Regions from separate parts of the Guggenheimella bovis genome, predicted to be linked through region 2. Evidence: riboswitches for the same ligand, from Rfam matches in the RefSeq annotation. Region 2 holds a riboswitch; the other holds the start of a gene.

Region 1 (8,784 bases), on a different contig from region 2:
CTTTTGAGACTTCGCTACAGACGTAGTCGTAGTGTGTCGTGCTTCCGCGGATGACAGCACCCAGGCAGATGACAGCATCATAGCGACCGGTGTTTGCAAGTTTCTTGGCGACGAGTGGAATTTCAAAAGCGCCTGGAACCCACGCGAGTTCGATGTCTTCATCTTTGACTTCGTGACGAGTGAGACAGTCAATGGCACCTGAAATGAGCTTTGATGTGATAAATTCGTTGAAGCGAGATGCGACGATTGCAACCTTTGCTCCATTAGCCGTTAAATTTCCTTCGAATGTTTTCATGATTTTTCCTTTCTAAAACTCTAAGATATGACCCATGCGGTCTTTTTTTGTGTGTAAGTAGAACTCGTCAAAAGGCGTTGGATTCATCTGAATAGAAACGCGTTCCTTGATTGTGAGGCCAAATTCTTCAAGCTGATACACTTTATCGGGGTTATTTGTAAGGAGTCGTAAGCTCTTTACACCGAGGTCTCTAAGAATTTGAGAACCGATGTAGTACTCTCTTTCGTCTCCCTTAAAGCCTAGGGCGAGGTTTGCGTCCAAGGTGTCGAAGCCTTTTTCTTGAAGTTCGTAGGCTTTCAGTTTGTTGATAAGACCGATGCCACGACCCTCTTGACGCATGTAGAGAAGAATCCCTCTTCCTTCTTTTTCAATTTGACTCATGGCACGTGCAAATTGATCACCGCAGTCACAGCGAAGAGATCCGAAAGTGTCTCCTGTTAAGCACTCGGAATGGACTCTACAGAGGACATCTTCACCGGAACCAATGTCGCCCTTAACAAGAGCAACGTGGTGCTCTCCATTTAAGAGGTTGATGTAGCCGTAAGCTTTAAAAGAACCGTACTTGGTGGGCATGTTAACTGATGCCACGCGTTCTACGAGTTGATCCTTGGCTTTGCGGTAATTTTTAAGTGCTTCAATGGTTACCATCTTGATGTTCCACTCTTTCGCAAAGCGCATCAATTCAGGAGTTCGCATCATGGTGCCATCTTCTCTCATAATCTCACAGCAAAGACCTACTTCCTTAAGTCCAGCTAAGCGGCAGAGGTCAACGGTCGCTTCTGTGTGTCCTTCACGTTCAAGGACCCCATTTCTCTTCGCAAGAAGTGGAAACATGTGACCAGGACGTCTAAAGTCTTCAGGCTTTACGTCAGGATCGACACAGGCGAGGGCTGTAACAGAGCGCTCTGCGGCACTGATACCTGTAGAGGTCGAGACGTGGTCAATGGATACTGTAAAAGCTGTTTCGTGGTTATCGGTGTTTTGTGAGACCATCTGCGGAATTTTAAGCTTTCTTACGTAGGCTTCGCTCATCGGCATGCAGATGAGTCCCTTTCCGTAAGTTGCCATGAAGTTTACGACCTCAGTCGTTGCAAACTCAGCGGCACAGATGAAGTCACCTTCGTTTTCACGGTCTTCGTCATCCGTCACCAAAATGATTTTTCCTTGTCTTAGATCTTCTAGTGCTTCTTCGATTGTATGAAACATCGTTCCTCCTAAAATCCATGTTGTAAAAGAAAGTCTCGAGTGATCGTGGGGGAGTCCTTCTTTATTAGCTTTTCTACGTACTTTCCAATGAGATCGTTTTCAAGGTTTACGAAATCCCCTTGTTTTTTTAAAGGGAGAATCGTTTCCTGAAGGGTGTGAGGTATGACAGAAACCTCGAACGAATGGTCGTTTACAGAAACGACTGTAAGAGAGATGCCATCGATTGCGATAGAGCCTTTTTCGATGATGTAATGAAGGATGCTCTTTGGAGCCATAATCGTATAGCGGATGGCATTCCCATCGGAGAGGATACTCTCAATCGTTCCTCTTCCATCGATGTGCCCTGAGACCATGTGTCCTCCTAAGCGATCTGTTAACTGGAGAGCTCGTTCGAGGTTCACCTTGCTTCCAACTTGAATGGATGAAAGAGACGTTTTACTGATGGTCTCTGGCATGACGTCAGCCGAAAAGGAAGTGGAGTCAAGTGTGGTCACCGTAAGGCATATGCCATTTACTGCGATGCTATCGCCTACTTTCGTTCCTTCTAATACGGTAGAGGCTTGAATCATAAGGGTAAAGCTTCTTTGCCCTCTAGCGATGCGCGAAATCGTTCCGATTTCTTCTATGATTCCTGTAAACATAAGACCTCGCTTTCTAGAAAGATGTCATTTCCTATGGCAGTCGTTTTCATGGTCTTAAGTCTTATCCCATCTCTGACCTCTTTGACTCCTAATTCACTGACAGAAGACTTTCCATCTGAGCCAAAGAGGAGGGGAGCGATGTAGGTGTAGACCTTCTGTGCGAGACCTTCTTTTAAAAAGGATGCGTGAAGGGATGCGCCGCCTTCTACGAGAATGCTGTCGATTTGTAGCGCTCCTAACTTTTCTAAAAGATCTTTTAGATCGACCTTTTCTTCCTTTTTCTTACAGCGAAGGATCTCGACACCGAGTGCTTCATAGGGATCAAATGGTCCTTCGAAACACGTTGCGATGATCGTTCGTACCTCTTTTGCGCTTTGGACGACCTCGCTATCAAGGGGTGTTCGAAGGGACGTGTCGCAGATGATTCGAATGGGGTTTCTTCCGCCGGAAATTCTACAGGTGAGAGAAGGGTTATCCTTTAGAACGGTCGTGATTCCTACCATGATGGCGCTGTAGCGGTTTCTAAGCGAGTGTGCGTGGAGTCTCGACTCATCAGATGTGATCCACTTGGATTTTCCCTCGCTCGTTGCGATTTTTCCGTCGAGTGATGTAGCCATCTTACATGCGACGAAGGGCATTTTTTTTGTTATGTAATGAAAGAAAATTTCGTTTAACTGGTCGCATTCCTCTTTAAGTACATCGGTCATTACTTCGATTCCCTGGCTTCTTAAGATTTCTATCCCTTTCCCTTGAACGAGTGGGTTAGGGTCGAGACTTCCTACGACAACCCTTGAAACCTTTTTTTCTAGGATGAGGTCCGTGCAGGGAGGTTGCTTTCCTTCGTGGCAACAAGGCTCAAGTGTTACGTACAGTGTTGCATCTTCTGTATCGATGGACTTTAAAGCTTCTCGTTCTGCATGCGGCATTCCATAGGCCTTATGATAGCCTTCACCTATAATGACTCCATCTCTTACAACGACACAGCCCACGAGAGGGTTGGGGCTCGTCCTTCCTAACCCTTTTTTAGCAAGTTCGAGAGCTCGTCTCATGTATTCTTCGTCATTCATGTTTCCTCCATCAAAAAAGCCCTGAACGAAAAGTTCAGGGCTCAAAAAATCCGATAAAAAAGCTCTGGAATGAATTCATCCCAGAGCATGCGTATCGCCATTTGTTTCTTCTTTCATCCAGACTGTACTGTCGGCTTCGGAGTTACACCGAATCATGCCTAAAAAAGGCTCGTGGGCTATACCACCGGTAGGGAATTTCACCCTGCCCTGAAGAACTATTAAGTTACAACGTGATTGTAGCACGTCTTTTTTTAAAAAGCAACTAAGCGACGTTTACAGGTTCTAAATCGACTTCACTGTCAGGACGTTTAAGGTTTTCAACGACCTTCTTACGATCAGCTGCCGATGTGAGACGTTTTCCGTCCATACCAGCAAGCGTCAAACCAAAGACAGCCATGACTGCGACCATAATAGGCATCATCCAGTTGAACATCGCATAGAATCCGTAGTCTTTCAGTCCTACGCCGAGTGTCGTAAAGATGAATACACCGCAGGTGTTCCAAGGAATGAGAGCACTCGTTACCGTACCAGCACCTTCAAGAGCATTGGAAAGCGTCTTTGGATGTAGGCCTGCTTTTCTATAGGTAGGAGCGTACATTCTTCCTGGAACTACGAGAGATATGTATTGCTCAGGCATCGTAGCGTTACTGAATACGCATGTGAGAAGTGTCATCGTTACAAGACCAGCACCACTTCGAACGATCTTAATGAGTTGGTTAACGATAACTTCGAGCTGATGCGTAAATTCCATGATACCGCCGAACATCATAGCGATCATAGTGAGGGAGATGGAGTACATCATGTTTTCGAGACCACCACTGGAAAGGAGCTTATCGATAGCTTCGATACCGGTGTTGGATTCAACTCCGCTCATAGCGGCTGATAGGTATTCACCAAAGCTAGCGTCTTGGAAAAGGAGACCAAAGACAACGCCAGAGAGGATACCTAGTGTGATACCAGGAATGGCTGGAATCTTCATTGCTACTGCAACGATTACGATGATTGGAGGTAAGATGAGGAAAGGACTCAAGGTATATGTTTGCTCTAGACCTTGGCTAATGACTTGAATTTGTGACAAGTCAGCGCTTGTACTGCCGTAATTCATACCGAGGATGCCGTAGAAAATGAGACAGATAGCATAAACGGCAACGGTCGGAAGAATCATGAATTTTACGTGAGTAAATACGTCAGTTCCTGCCATTGCTGGAGCGAGGTTTGTCGTATCTGATAGAGGAGACATCTTGTCGCCAAAGTAAGCGCCAGAAATGATAGCTCCAGCAGCAACACCAGCTGGGATTCCGATTCCGGCTGCAATACCCATGAGAGCAATACCCATGGTACCCATGGTGCCCCACGATGTTCCTGTTGCAAGAGAAGTAATGGAGCAGATGAGAAGTGCGGCGATTAAGAAGATCTTTGGGGAAAGAATCTTAAGACCGTAGTAAATCATCGATGGAACAACGCCCGAAACAATCCATACGCCGATGAGCATACCAATAATAGCTAAGATGATCATGGATTGAAGAGCTCTGTAGATACCATCTGCCATAGACTTTTCGATATCTTCCCACTTGTAGCCTAAGTATAGAGCCATGAGTGCAGCTAAGATAACGCCGATAAACATCGGAATGTGCGGGTCGACTTCGAACTTCAAAATTCCAACTGCCATGACGACGATCAGTAAAACGAACGTTAGAAGCGCATGCCAAAGTTTCGTTTCACGAGGAGTGTTCTTAGAAGTTTCGTGATCCATTACGACCTCCATAAATGTGTTTTTTTTAAAGATTCACTTAATAACTGCGAGTTATTAAGTTGAAGTAATCATAGCATATAATTATGAAATACAAAATACAAAATATTGTATTTGTCAAAATAGATACATTCCAGTCAAATATTTGTCAATAAGAGTCAGTTATGAACAAAATGATTGAAAAATAAAAAAAGAGCGTTAAAACGCTCTACTTCTTAGGTTCAGGTTTCGTCTCGAAGACTTTTAAAACGCCTTCTTCGTATTTAGTCACATCCTCTAAGACGCCGACAGCGAAGATTCGTCCGTCCTCTGCGTTGTAATTACAAGTCATTAAGGAGAGAATCGGCTTACCGCCGTACTCCTTACAGCGGTCGTCTTCTAGCATGTAGAAGGCATCTTGTGGATAGACATCGCGAGACACGATGATGTAGTGGTAGATGTTCTTTTTATCTGTAATATAGACGTGGGTTCCGAGTGGTACCGTTCGTATGCGGTGGAAGATCAGGTCCTTCTTTCTCATGTAGTGACCTGCAAGTGTATAGTTTCCTTCTCCCATTTTTTGATCGAGCTTCATGGTAGCGGCACCCGTCAATAGGTTCGCTTCCGTCACTCCCTTATTAATGGGGAGGTTTAAGTTAAGCTCCGGTACGTACATTTGGCCGATGACGTAATCCATGTTGAGCTTTGGAAGCGCTACCATGGTATTTACCACAGCCGTATTGTCGATCGACTTAAAATCTTGAACGACTTCTTTCTTGTTATTTTCTTCCATCACAGTAGCAGTGATCTTTTCGAGTTGCTCTGGACGCGTTGTATAAGTGAGTACGTTTTCTATGTTAAAATAGAGCACGAGTAAAATGATGCCAGCTGTGAGAAACAGGACACCGAGTACGGTTAAGATCTTTTTTTTCATGATTTCTCCTTAGTGTCATTATACCAAAAATGAGTAAAAAGGTGACAGCCCAATGCAAAAGCGTGAAATTTATGAGGCGGAAATCGTCGATAGTGTGTTTCCCTTAACAGGAATAGCCAAGGTCGAAGGAAACGACGTATACATTCAAGGGACCCTACCAGGTGACGTTGTTCGCTTTGAATACATTAAAAAGAAACGAGAGAGGTTTATCGGGGAACTCCGAGCCCTATTGAATGCTCCTCCTAGTCCATGTAAACACGTAACACACTGTGGTGGATGTAAAGCACTTCACGTTTCCTTAGAGGAACAGAGAAAACACAAGGAAAGAGAAGTCCTTAAGTTATTAAGAAACCAAGGTGTAGCGATCAAAAGATACCTTGGGATTTCAGGTATAGACCAAAAGCTCGAGTATAGAAATAAGATGGAGTATACCTTTGGCGATGAAGAGATCGATGGAGAGTTAAGACTAGGACTCCATAAGATGCACATGTCAAACTCGGTCTTTGATACGACAGGCTGTAGGCTCGTCGTCGATGACTTTAATAAAGTTGTAGAGTGCACTGTAGGATTCTTCCGTGAGGGTGGCTACAAGCGCTATCACATTATGAGACAGGTGGGCTTTTTAAGAAACCTCATTATTAGAAGGTCGCTAAAAGAGCAGAAGCTCCTCGTTGTACTCGTTACGACGAGTACCGATACCTTCGATGAAGAAGCGTTTGTTAAGGAGCTTCTCAGATTAAAATTAGAAAACGAGATCAAAGGAATCGTACGGATCATAAATGATAGTAAGGGAGAGACTGTTCAGTCTGATAAAGAAGTCGTACTCTATGGAGAAGGAAAGCTCGATGAAGAGCTTTTAGGTCATACGTTTCACATTAGACCTCTTACGTTTTTTCAGACGAATACTTTAGGAGCAAGTTATCTTTATAGTAGAGTACTGAGTCTCCTTGAGTCCCAGCACACAGAGACCATCTGGGATCTCTACTGTGGAACGGGAACCATCACTCAGCTCGTATCCTCAAAGGCCAAAGAAGCGATAGGCGTAGACATTAATGAATCGAGCATAGAAGCTGCGAAAAAGAGTGCCGAAGAAAATGGGGTCACAAATGTCCGCTTTCTAGCAGGAGATGTAAGAAAAGTCATCGATTCGATTGAAGGATCAGCAGATACCATCCTCTTAGATCCTCCTCGAAGTGGACTTCACCCGAATGTTAGAAAAGCGATCAGGGAAAGTAAAGCGAAAACCGTATTATACGTATCGTGTAATCCAAAGACTTTAGCGATAGATCTAAAGGATCTTTCCCATGCCTTTCAGATTGACCACTTAGAACTCATCGACATGTTTCCTAATACATCACATGTGGAGAGTGCGGTATTGATGTCAAGAAAAGAGAAATAGGAATGAAGATTGAACGAATTGATTCATATGAAGATAAGCGCTTTTCAGCTCGCGTTCTAAATCAACACGGGGCATATCTTGTAGATGGAAAGCCGTTTGAGATAGAAATTACTGAACCAGATACAGCGATAGTTCGAGGTGATGATACCAAGCTGTTCCCCAAATTAATTGAAACTTTTATTTTAAATGCCCCACACATTCGAAAATTCTATGATAAGAATGGAATGATCATTTTAAAAGCACCAGAGCCGACAATAATTTCACTTGAGTTGGATAACATTCAGCCTTCACAGTTCTACGTTGATCGTGCAAAGCTCGATGCGGTTAGAACTTTTATCAAAAAGCCTGAAGACATTTTCATTCAGGTGTTTCCGCACGATGGATACTACATTTGTTTAGACGGACATAGTAGATTATATTTGGCTTTCATCGAGGGGTACAAAACGGTGCAAGCGGTCATATCTGAAACGGACGAATACATCTGGACGTTTGTAAATGAAGCGAAGAGAAGAGGTATTTGTAATGTAGGGGATATGAAACTTGTTTCACATGAAGAATATTGCAAAGAATGGGATGAATACTGTGATGAAGTATTCAACAATAAGGACGGAGGAGCTACCAAAGGTTAATTATTAAGAAATGTGTGAGTTTTTGAAATAGATACAGATGAACCTGGCGTACATCTCATTCGGCGTTTCAGGGTTACTAATCAGAGCAACAAAGAAGGGAAAAATGAAAAAACAGCTAAGTTTCCTTTTTATTGTTTGTGCAAAAGGGCTTGTTAATGCAATTCCCAAAATAAGCTGCAGCTTTAGGTACTGACAACGCTGTGACTGCTAATTATATTTCCTGCGATGATGTCCCATGCATTATTCCAAAGTTTATTATACGGAAGAAGACATAGGGACTAGGAAGTTGTCAACTGAATGAAAACTACTCCTGAGCCCTTTTTTAAGGATTCTAATATACTTTTCAAAATGACCCTCTAGGGTCTTTTTCTTCACTATAACTTAAAAAAACTGGCTTACCCCTTCTAAGAAGGTAGCCAGTTTTTAGCATGATTCTATCTCAACGACACAATGTGCTAATGAGCTTAAAAGTGATTATTTCTTTTCAATTGTCAAAGTAATATCTTCTAAAGGAATTTCAACGTATTCTTGGCCATTATCCCATTTGACTGATACTTTTAACGGTACTTTAAGAATTTTTTCTATTTCGTCTTTGCTTAAGTTTAAGCTTTGATCAATGCTCGTTCCTAAATTCAGCTCTAAAGTATGATATTTATCGTTTAAGGTAATGGGGGACGATGACAAATAACTTCCAAACGTTTTTCTAAAAGGAAATTTAGTAATATTTGATACCGAGTCGTCCAAATAACAAGTACCAACGACATCTTTTACCGGCTGTGATCGATCTTTTAAGGCTACACTAACCGAATAAATAAGTTGGATATTGCCACCATTAGCATCAACTTTATCGACCCGAATTTGAGCCTTATAATCAAATAAAGAGC
Region 2 (8,784 bases):
TCATGTGCTTCACTGAAGTGAAGCATCTGACTCTTCGCTTGTCCGATAATAGCACGGACTGTCTTTGCAGGGTTCTTTTCGAGGTTAACATTCATCTCCTGAAGAACCTGCTTCATGAGTGTATTCTGATCGGCCGTATCGTAGACCACAAAATCTTTAATAAAGCCGATGCGGTCATGATGTTCTCTTAGAATTCGAATGGCGATCGAGTGAAAGGTTCCCATCCACGTTCCGGAGGGTCCTGTCGTTACGAGTTTTTCTAAACGTTCACGCATTTCTCTCGCAGCCTTATTCGTAAAGGTGAGAGCTAGAATGCGACTAGGGAAAATGCCTAGATCTTCAATTAGATGGGCGATACGGTATGTAAGCACACGCGTCTTACCACTACCTGCCCCAGCGAGGATCAGAAGTGGCCCTTTTTCGGCCTCTACTGCCTTCCTTTGCTGTTCATTAAGCGTAGATAAATCCATGATAACTCCTTTCCCTCATTATACCATTGAAGACTAGAAAAAAGGAAAGCTTGAGAAGCTTTCCTAGTAGTCGCCGTTTCTGCCTTTCTTAAAGGCTTCGACGTTTAGTTCTGTAAATTTTTTCGGTACGTTTTTCTCGATCGCTTCGATGAACGCTTCTTCCTTTAAGGGAATGTAGTTCGATAAGACGCCTAACATGAAGACGTTTGCGACGCCTGGATGACCGAGCCTTTTAGCGATGGCTGTCGCATCGAGCTTCTTCACTTCTTTGTACTTAGAAAGAATCTCATCGATGTCTTCATCGTAAGGAACTTTCTCTTGTTGTACGAGTGATGGAGCCATTTCGTAGTCGTTTACGATCGCAACGCCATCATTTTTTAGAAAGTGCGAAAGGCGCTTGGCTTCGAGCTTTTCGAAAGCTACGAGGACGTCTGCATTTCCTGCTTCGATGTTCGGTGAATGGATCTTTTCTCCGAAGCGAACGCTTCCCCAGATCTTTCCACCACGCTGTGATAGTCCGATAACGTCGTTTGTCTTTACATCATAGCCTTGAATGAGTGCGGCTTCACTTACAATTCTCGTTGCAAGCACGAGTCCTTGACCACCTACGCCACAAAAGAGCAGATTAGTTGTCATTTTCCACTCCTTTCTTCGACCAGCCTTCACGGCCGATGGCTTCTACGGGGCACACTTGAGCACAGATGGAACAGCCGACACATTGGTTCGGATCAATGGAGCTCTTTAACTTACCATCAACTTCTCTCATGCGAAGCGGTGGGCAGTTTGTGCGTACACACGTTCTACAGCCGATGCACTTATCGGTGTCTACGGAGAAGACAGGTTCTTTCACCTTATAGCGAAGGGCACATGGACGTGTGGCGATGAGAATCGATACGCCCTTTCTTCCCATGGCATCTTGAATCTTCTTCTGTGCACTCTTGTATTTAAATTGGTCAAAGCTTTCAATGTCGGTATAACCAAAGCTTCTTAAGATCTCTTCGATCGGGATATTCTGTCCCTTTCCATCCATCTGGAAGCTTTCAGCTGTAGGCTGACCACCAGTCATAGCAGTTGTAGAGTTATCGAGAATGATATAGGTGATGTTCTCTTCCCCTGTGAGCTTATATTTTAAGTTTAAGAATCCCGGTAGACCACTGTGGAAGAACGTTCCGTCACCGATCACTGCAACGAGTGGAAGGTCGCTATCACCATGGCGATCCATGGCAAGACGCATACCTTTAATCATTCCAACCGACGCACCCATGCTGATGTTCGTACGTAAGACTTCCATCGGATACATAAGACCCATCGAGTAGCAGCCGATATCTCCGATGACAGTGGCTTTTAGCTTCTTTAGGATGTCAAAGATGGGACGGTGTGGGCATCCTGAACAGAAGAGCGGTCCACGTAGTGTCGTCTCATGGGGTGCTACAGGCTCTACGCTTGATTCTAAGACGCCTGCTTCAACGAGACCTTTACGTACTTCTGGAATGTCGAGTTCACCAGTGAAGTTAAAGTACTTCTTTCCTTCACAAGGAATGCCTTCAAGCTTCAGTTCATTTTCGATAAAGGGCATCATCTCTTCGACGACGATGACCTTCTTAAACTTCTTACTTACTTCTCGAATCGTTTCAATGTCGATCGGATAGACGAGGCCTAACTTAAAGACTGAGATGTCTTCTGTAACTTCTCTGACGTGCTCATACATGAGTCCACTCGTGATGATGAGTACATCTCCACCCTTATCTTCAAAGTGGTTAATTCCTAAATCCTTGGCCTTATCCTGAAGCTCCTTCATCTTATCTTTCATACGATACTGAGCCGTAATGGTATAAGGAGGAAGCATGCAATACTTTTCCTGAACGCCATCAAAGGCCTTATAAGGAACCTCTACGCGGTCTTCTAAACTCACGACACTTCTCGAGTGATTCAATCGACTCGTCGTACGAATCATAACGGGTCTTGAATACGTTTCACTTAAGGTAAAGGCAAGCTTTGTAAAGTCCTTCGCTTCTTGAGAGTTAGAAGGGTCGAGGATCGGCATGTTGGCAAACTTTCCGAGAATACGGTTATCCTGCTCATTTTGTGAAGAGCTCATGCCCGGATCATCGCCACTAAGTAGAACGAAGCCACCACTGATGACCGTTTGGGTGAAGGTCATTAATGGATCCATTGCGATATTTACACCCACGTGTTTCATGGAAACGATCGTTCGTACGCCTCCCATACTGGCTCCGATCGCAACCTCGAGTGCAACTTTTTCATTCGTGCTAAATTCACTGTAAATCTCAGGGTAACGCTCGATAGCTTCAAGTAACTCTACCGTAGGAGACCCTGGATAACTTGCAGCAATCTCACCTCCCGCTTCATAGAAGCCGCGTGCGATCGCTTCATTTCCTGTCATAACCGCTGTTGGCATGACACTCCTTTCTTCCTATCGATGCAGAATGGGAGAAATTCGTTTGTAGACGAGGAACGTCAACAAGCTTAAGATAGCACCTTTAATGAGGTTAAAGGGAGCTACGACCCAAAGGAGATAGGTCGTAAGACTTGTCACCTTAGGATTAATAGCATTTGCCATACCGACGATCGCTTCTATCGGGAACTTCATTACATTCGCATAGTAAGGTAATAATAAGAATTTGTTGGACAATACGCCCATAAAAATCATACCCAAAGTTGCGAAAAAAAGTCCCGTTAAAGCAGATTTTCTAGTCTTATGATTCTTATAGATGATCGAAGAAATGAGAACAAAGCTTCCACCGATTAAGATGTTTGCAAGCTCTCCTACGCCACCCGTTTGACTTCCAATGAGGTGAAAGAGGTTTTTAATGACTTCTACCATGAAGCCACTCATGGGACCTAAGGCAAAGCCTGCGATCACGGCAGGAAGTGTAGAGATGTCGATCTTCATAAAGTTAGGAAAGATTGCGAGTGGTGTCTCTAGGTATGATAGTACCGTCGCAACGGCTGCGAGTACTGCAATCTTAACGAGTGTCTTGGTTGTTACTTTCATGATTCCTCCAAATAAAAAAAAGATGTTATAAAACATCTTCAAGGCAAAAAAACACGTTCTTCTCTCATCCAGACTATACTGTCGGCTTTGGAATCTCACCAAATCAGCTTAACGCTCGCGGGCTTTACCGCCGGTAGGGAATTGCACCCTGCCCTGAAGAATCTTTTACTTCATCATTGTACTCTTTTGGGCAGGGATACTCAAGACAATATTCAAAATTTCGTGGGTGAATCCATTTCGAAGCAGGACTCCTCCTAGTCTTTTCGCACTTCCTTTGATCTCTTCAAAGAGCTCACTGTCAGCAGGGTCTATGCCTGTCGCTGTGATATAGAAGATGGCCTTTTCATCGGATGAGAGGATTTCAATTTGATAGGTGCTCTCATTTTGCTTACTCAGGTTAAAGAGATTTTGAATGAGACTTGAAAGCTCTCGAATATTCGTACGAATACTTAAGTCCTTACCGATGAGCTTTAGATCAGACTTTGGCGCATAGCGACTCTTAAGTCCACGGAAGAGCTCATGAAGGCGCACTTCACGGTAGTTTTCTTCATCGATGAACTCGACATCTTGAAGCTTCACACCTTCTGCTACGGCAAGCTTACGCTGGAGCTTTAAGTTTTCGATGCGCTGCTCTTTAAGTAGGATTTCATAATCAGCTTGCTCTTGCTTTAAAAGAGAGTCTTTTCTGTCGGCGTCTGTGATCATGTAATCCATGAGTTTTTTAAGTGGGAAATCGGTAAATTCAGGATCCGCACTAATGTGCTTTCTCGAATCATAAGCATTCATTAAAGCACTTTCCATGGTATCCGTTCCCTTGTCAAGTTCCTTCAAAGTTCTCTTAATAAGGTACATTAAAGCACCGCTAAAGAGGAATAAAAAGAACAGGATTTCAAACAGGTGATTCTTTAGAAAGCCCTTAAAGATCTCTTGACGTACAGAGACGGCCGATTGGAGTTCACTCTTAGGAATGTAGTAACCGAAGCGAAAGCCGCTCTTTGTGGAAGCGTACTTCGTAAAGTAGTAGGACTCTTTACTCTTCTCGTCATCATTGGTGACAGTGGACTTTTCGTTTAAGTTCTTTCCCTCTCGATCGAAGATTACAATATTCGGGTCTAAGAGGTAGAAGTTAAGGCTCTTCACGAGTCTTTCAGTCAGCGCTTTTTCAAGGTCTACATAGCTTATCATCTCATAGCCGTAGAGATGGAACTGATCGTAGTAAATGAGATACTTTCCGTCTAAGTAAGGTTTGCGTTTGGTTTCACCCGGTTTAAAGCCTTCGAGCTTTTCTCCCAGTTCAAATTGTCCGTCTCTTGAATAGACGTATTGTGTGATGCCCGCTTCTTTGGTTGAGGTCTGAAGGTTTAAATCGAGTAGCTTTTTAATCTCGCTATCAGGCTTTTTTGCACCGTATCCTGCTTCATAGAGGAGTGTTCTTAGAAGCGTTCCTCGAAGCGAAAGGGCTTCTTCGATGGACTTTTTCTGCTCATCGTAGTACTTATCTGCGATCGAAAGGAGTGCTCTTGCCTTTTCATCGGAGGTTTGAACGAATGCTTGTCCCGATTGTTTTTTAAATTCGGTCATCTCTACGCTAAAGCGAGAATATAAAAAATTCACCCAAAGAAAGCCCAAGACGATCACAATGATGACAAGGGCTAAGAGAAAATATCGAATGTACTTTTTAATCAAGCTTTCACTGAGCATCAATCCTCCAAATAAGCTTACAAAAAAAGTTCTCTACTGAAAGAGAACTATACGAGTGCTTCTTTTAAGGCTTTAAAGAGATCACTTCGTTTGACGATTCCTATAAAGATGCCTTGGTCATCTGTGATAGGAACGAAATTTTGATGAACTGCTACCTCTAAGAGTTCAGAAAGATCGGTATTGATCGAGAGGGGCTTATAGTCCTTTCTCGAAGGAATATCACGAACAGTAATGAACTCGAGGTCGCGAAATTTGCCATCGGGGAGGCTATTGACCTTTCTTAAGAGGTCGCCTTCTGTGATGGCTCTCACGTAATGTCCCTTTTCATCCAATATAGGTAGTGCCGCATAACGGTGATGATTCATTTTTTCAAAGAGCTGCCTGACGGTTGCGTCAGCATGCTCGAAGATGACGTCCTTTTTAGGTGTCAAATAGAAAGCTGCATTCATGGTTGTCCCCTATAATTCTAATTCAACTATAGCACAATTCTGAATGACTTGTTCTTTATTTTCTCCACTCTTCTTTTGAATTTTTTTCATAAAGAGTTTTCCTAAGCTCCCGTGTGAGAGGATGAGAACGCGCTCAAAGGGCGTTTTTTTAAGGTCTTCGATAAAAGAATCGATGCGTTTATCCATCGATTCAATGGACTCAACTCCGAAGCTTTCGTAAGCGTCTTTTAAGAAGTCCCAATTGTCTTCATCCTTAGACCAGTCGAGGGACTCATAACTTTTACCCTCGAGTTCGCCGAAGTGGCGTTCGACTAATCGGTCATCGAAGTGCACGGGTAGGCTTAAGTTTTCATTTAGAATTTCTGCTGTTTCTTTCGCACGCTTTAGGGGCGAAGAAAAGATCGCTTCGAGAGAAAGTTCCACGATCTTCTCTCGAAGAACCTTAGCTTGAGCTCTTCCAGCATCATTTAAAGGGATATCTCTAGCGCCTTGAATAATCCCTTGTCGGTTGTAATCTGTTTCGCCGTGTCGTACGAAAAAGAGCTTCATTGATGGCCGTCTTCTGGAACGATGCAAAGGAAACGGAACACGCGGTTAGAGTTGTTTTTAAATTGATGCATGGCGTTATTCGGAATATAGACAGAGTCTCCTGCCTTTACGACATTCAATGCACCGTCAATTTCAAGCGTTCCCTCACCAGAAACGATGTAATTAATGTGTGGCCAATTGTGCGCATGACGGGGAGTATATCCGTTCGCCTTGAGTTCGAATTCGCGCATAACATAGCCTTTCCAGCCTTCCTTTGGTCCGACGAGAACCTTCATAAAGGCGTCACTGGCCTCAGGATTTGTCACACGTTCTTTTTCTACATTGTCTTTTAAGCGAATCAAATGTCTCTCCTTTCTTAGCGTCCAATATCACGTCGATATCGGGCTCCTTTAAAATGTATTTTATCAATTTCTCTATAGCACTTAGCTCGTGCTTCTTCTAAGCTCGATGCAGATGCAACGAGTGAGAAAATGCGTCCACCGTGGCTTTTGAGTCCTCCCTCATCTTTGACTCCAGCGTAGAAGAGCTTCACGTCTTCTAAGGGATCGATCGTAATCGGTTCATCCGGGGAATTCTTTACAGGATAGCCCTCTGATGCGATCACGACACAGACCGTGTGCTTCTTTTGTGGAAGTGGTTCATCGGGATAATGCTCATTTTTAGCCGTTCGAACGACGAGATCAAGGAAGGTCTCATCGTCAATATTTTCAAGGACTGCTTGGGTCTCAGGGTCACCGAAGCGAACGTTGTATTCGAGGACTTTTAGGCCATCTTTTGTTCGCATACAACCGATAAAGAGGACGCCTCGGAAACTGATATTTTCCGAATGGAGTCCTTCAAAGGTCTTACGGATGATTTCCTCACGTTCTTGATCTTCTTTTGATGTGAGTGAAACCGGTGTCACAGCACCCATGCCACCCGTATTTGGACCTTCATCATTATCGTAGGCACGCTTATGGTCGCGGGCATTTCCTAAGTAGTAGTAGCCCTTATCATTTACGAGGTAAAAGAGCGACACCTCAGGTCCCTCGAGGAGCTCCTCTACGAGAACCTTCTTTCCCGCGTCGCCAAAGGCGCACTCTTCAAAAAAGACTTCACTTGCGCGAATAAGGTCTTCCTCATTTTTAATAATGAGTACCCCTTTTCCAGCTGCTAATCCGTCTGCTTTTAACACACAAGGAGCTTTGGCTTTTTCTAGGAGTTCCTCTTTCGTCTCTACGTTAAAGCTCTCTGCACAAGGAATTTCATAGTTTTTCATAAATTCCTTACTAAAGACTTTACTCGTTTCTAAAAGGGCCCCATGAAGACCTGGCCCAAAGGCCAGCTTCTTCTTAAGCCTTACGAGATCCGCTTCTCCTTTAGAGAGTGGAACTTCTGGTCCAAAAAAGACCAGATCGAATGTCTCGCGATCCAAAAACGTAGATAGCGGTTCCTCCATGGCACGCTGGTCCATACCAGCGTTTCCTGGCATCGCTTTGACGAATGCTCCGGCTCTTTTCAATTTTTCATAGATAGCGTGTTCTCGCGCTCCACTTCCTATTAAGAGAATGTTCATCTTCCCTCCTAGTGTTTAAAGTGGCGGACTCCCGTAAAGACCATAGCCATTCCTAATTCATCACAAGCTTTAATGCTTTCTTCATCACGGATCGATCCACCCGGTTGGATTATAGCTAGTATACCATGATTTTTAGCTTCTCTAACGGTATCTTCGAAAGGAAAGAAAGCGTCGCTTGCAAGAACAGCACCGCTCGAATCTTTTCTCGTGAGTGCATAGCGTGCAGCATCGACTCTGTTGGTCTGTCCCCCTCCGATTCCTAGCGTCTGACCGTCTTTGGCGACGACGATGGCATTGCTCTTAACGTGCTTTACAACTTTTTGAGCAAAGAGGAGGTCTTTAAGCTGCTCTTCTGTGGGTTCTAGTTTCGTTACGGTCTTAAGTTCCGTTTCTTCAGCCTTATCTTGTGACTGAACGACAAAGCCACCGTTTACGCTTGAAATATACATTTCATCACTAGCTGGGTGGTTCACTTCTACGATGCGAAGGTTCTTTTTCGTTCGAAGGACAGCGAGTGCTTCTTCCGTAAAATTGGGAGCGATGACGACTTCTAGGAAGGTCTTAATGAGTTCCTTAGCTGTTTTTTCATCGACTTCTACGTTAAAAGCTACGATACCTCCAAAGATACTTACAGGATCGCTTTCGTAACATCTCTTATACGCATCGAAAGCAGTTTCTCCTAGAGCGACGCCACAAGGCGTATTGTGCTTTACCGCAGCACAACATGTTTCTTTAAAGTCTGAAACGACACCGTAACATGCGTCGATATCTTTCATGTTGATGTAACTTAGTTCCTTACCGCCAAGGATCGTAAGATCCTTCATGAAGCCATCCACCTGTAGGTTTTCGTAGAAAGCCGCACTTTGATGGGGATTTTCGCCATAGCGAAGAGAACACTTCTTCTTTGCGGAAATCGTAAGGAAGTTCTCTTCAGAACCTAGGAAGTTTGCGATGGCCGCATCATAGGCTGTCGTCTGTGTAAAGACTTCACTCGCTAGGTACTTACGGTATTCAAACGTGAGTTCGTCTTTTTCTAAGCGTTCT

Evidence for each region. Region 2 has a riboswitch for FMN ahead of ACUB3H_RS07815 (ECF transporter S component). Riboswitches for the same ligand answer to the same signal wherever they lie in the genome.
Region 1: another riboswitch for FMN. It lies ahead of ribD (bifunctional diaminohydroxyphosphoribosylaminopyrimidine deaminase/5-amino-6-(5-phosphoribosylamino)uracil reductase RibD); the one in region 2 lies ahead of ACUB3H_RS07815 (ECF transporter S component).

Annotation. Positions count from the first base shown of each region.
Region 1 covers NZ_JBQWTF010000002.1:59,065-67,848, forward strand. The annotation lists gene ribH (6,7-dimethyl-8-ribityllumazine synthase) at 1-295, opposite strand, end outside; gene ACUB3H_RS06725 (bifunctional 3,4-dihydroxy-2-butanone-4-phosphate synthase/GTP cyclohydrolase II) at 308-1,501, opposite strand; gene ACUB3H_RS06730 (riboflavin synthase) at 1,510-2,142, opposite strand; gene ribD (bifunctional diaminohydroxyphosphoribosylaminopyrimidine deaminase/5-amino-6-(5-phosphoribosylamino)uracil reductase RibD) at 2,124-3,209, opposite strand; FMN riboswitch at 3,311-3,428, opposite strand; gene nhaC (Na+/H+ antiporter NhaC) at 3,472-4,962, opposite strand; gene ACUB3H_RS06745 (class A sortase) at 5,168-5,872, opposite strand; gene rlmD (23S rRNA (uracil(1939)-C(5))-methyltransferase RlmD) at 5,925-7,271, shown strand; gene ACUB3H_RS06755 (hypothetical protein) at 7,274-7,900, shown strand; gene ACUB3H_RS06760 (hypothetical protein) at 8,375-8,784, opposite strand, start outside.
Region 2 covers NZ_JBQWTF010000003.1:54,768-63,551, forward strand. The annotation lists gene ACUB3H_RS07800 (ATP-dependent helicase) at 1-470, opposite strand, end outside; gene ACUB3H_RS07805 (indolepyruvate oxidoreductase subunit beta) at 534-1,106, opposite strand; gene ACUB3H_RS07810 (thiamine pyrophosphate-dependent enzyme) at 1,096-2,889, opposite strand; gene ACUB3H_RS07815 (ECF transporter S component) at 2,905-3,486, opposite strand; FMN riboswitch at 3,539-3,651, opposite strand; gene ACUB3H_RS07820 (hypothetical protein) at 3,652-5,187, opposite strand; gene ACUB3H_RS07825 (CBS domain-containing protein) at 5,235-5,636, opposite strand; gene ACUB3H_RS07830 (histidine phosphatase family protein) at 5,646-6,185, opposite strand; gene ACUB3H_RS07835 (cupin domain-containing protein) at 6,182-6,526, opposite strand; gene purD (phosphoribosylamine--glycine ligase) at 6,541-7,740, opposite strand; gene purH (bifunctional phosphoribosylaminoimidazolecarboxamide formyltransferase/IMP cyclohydrolase) at 7,749-8,784, opposite strand, start outside.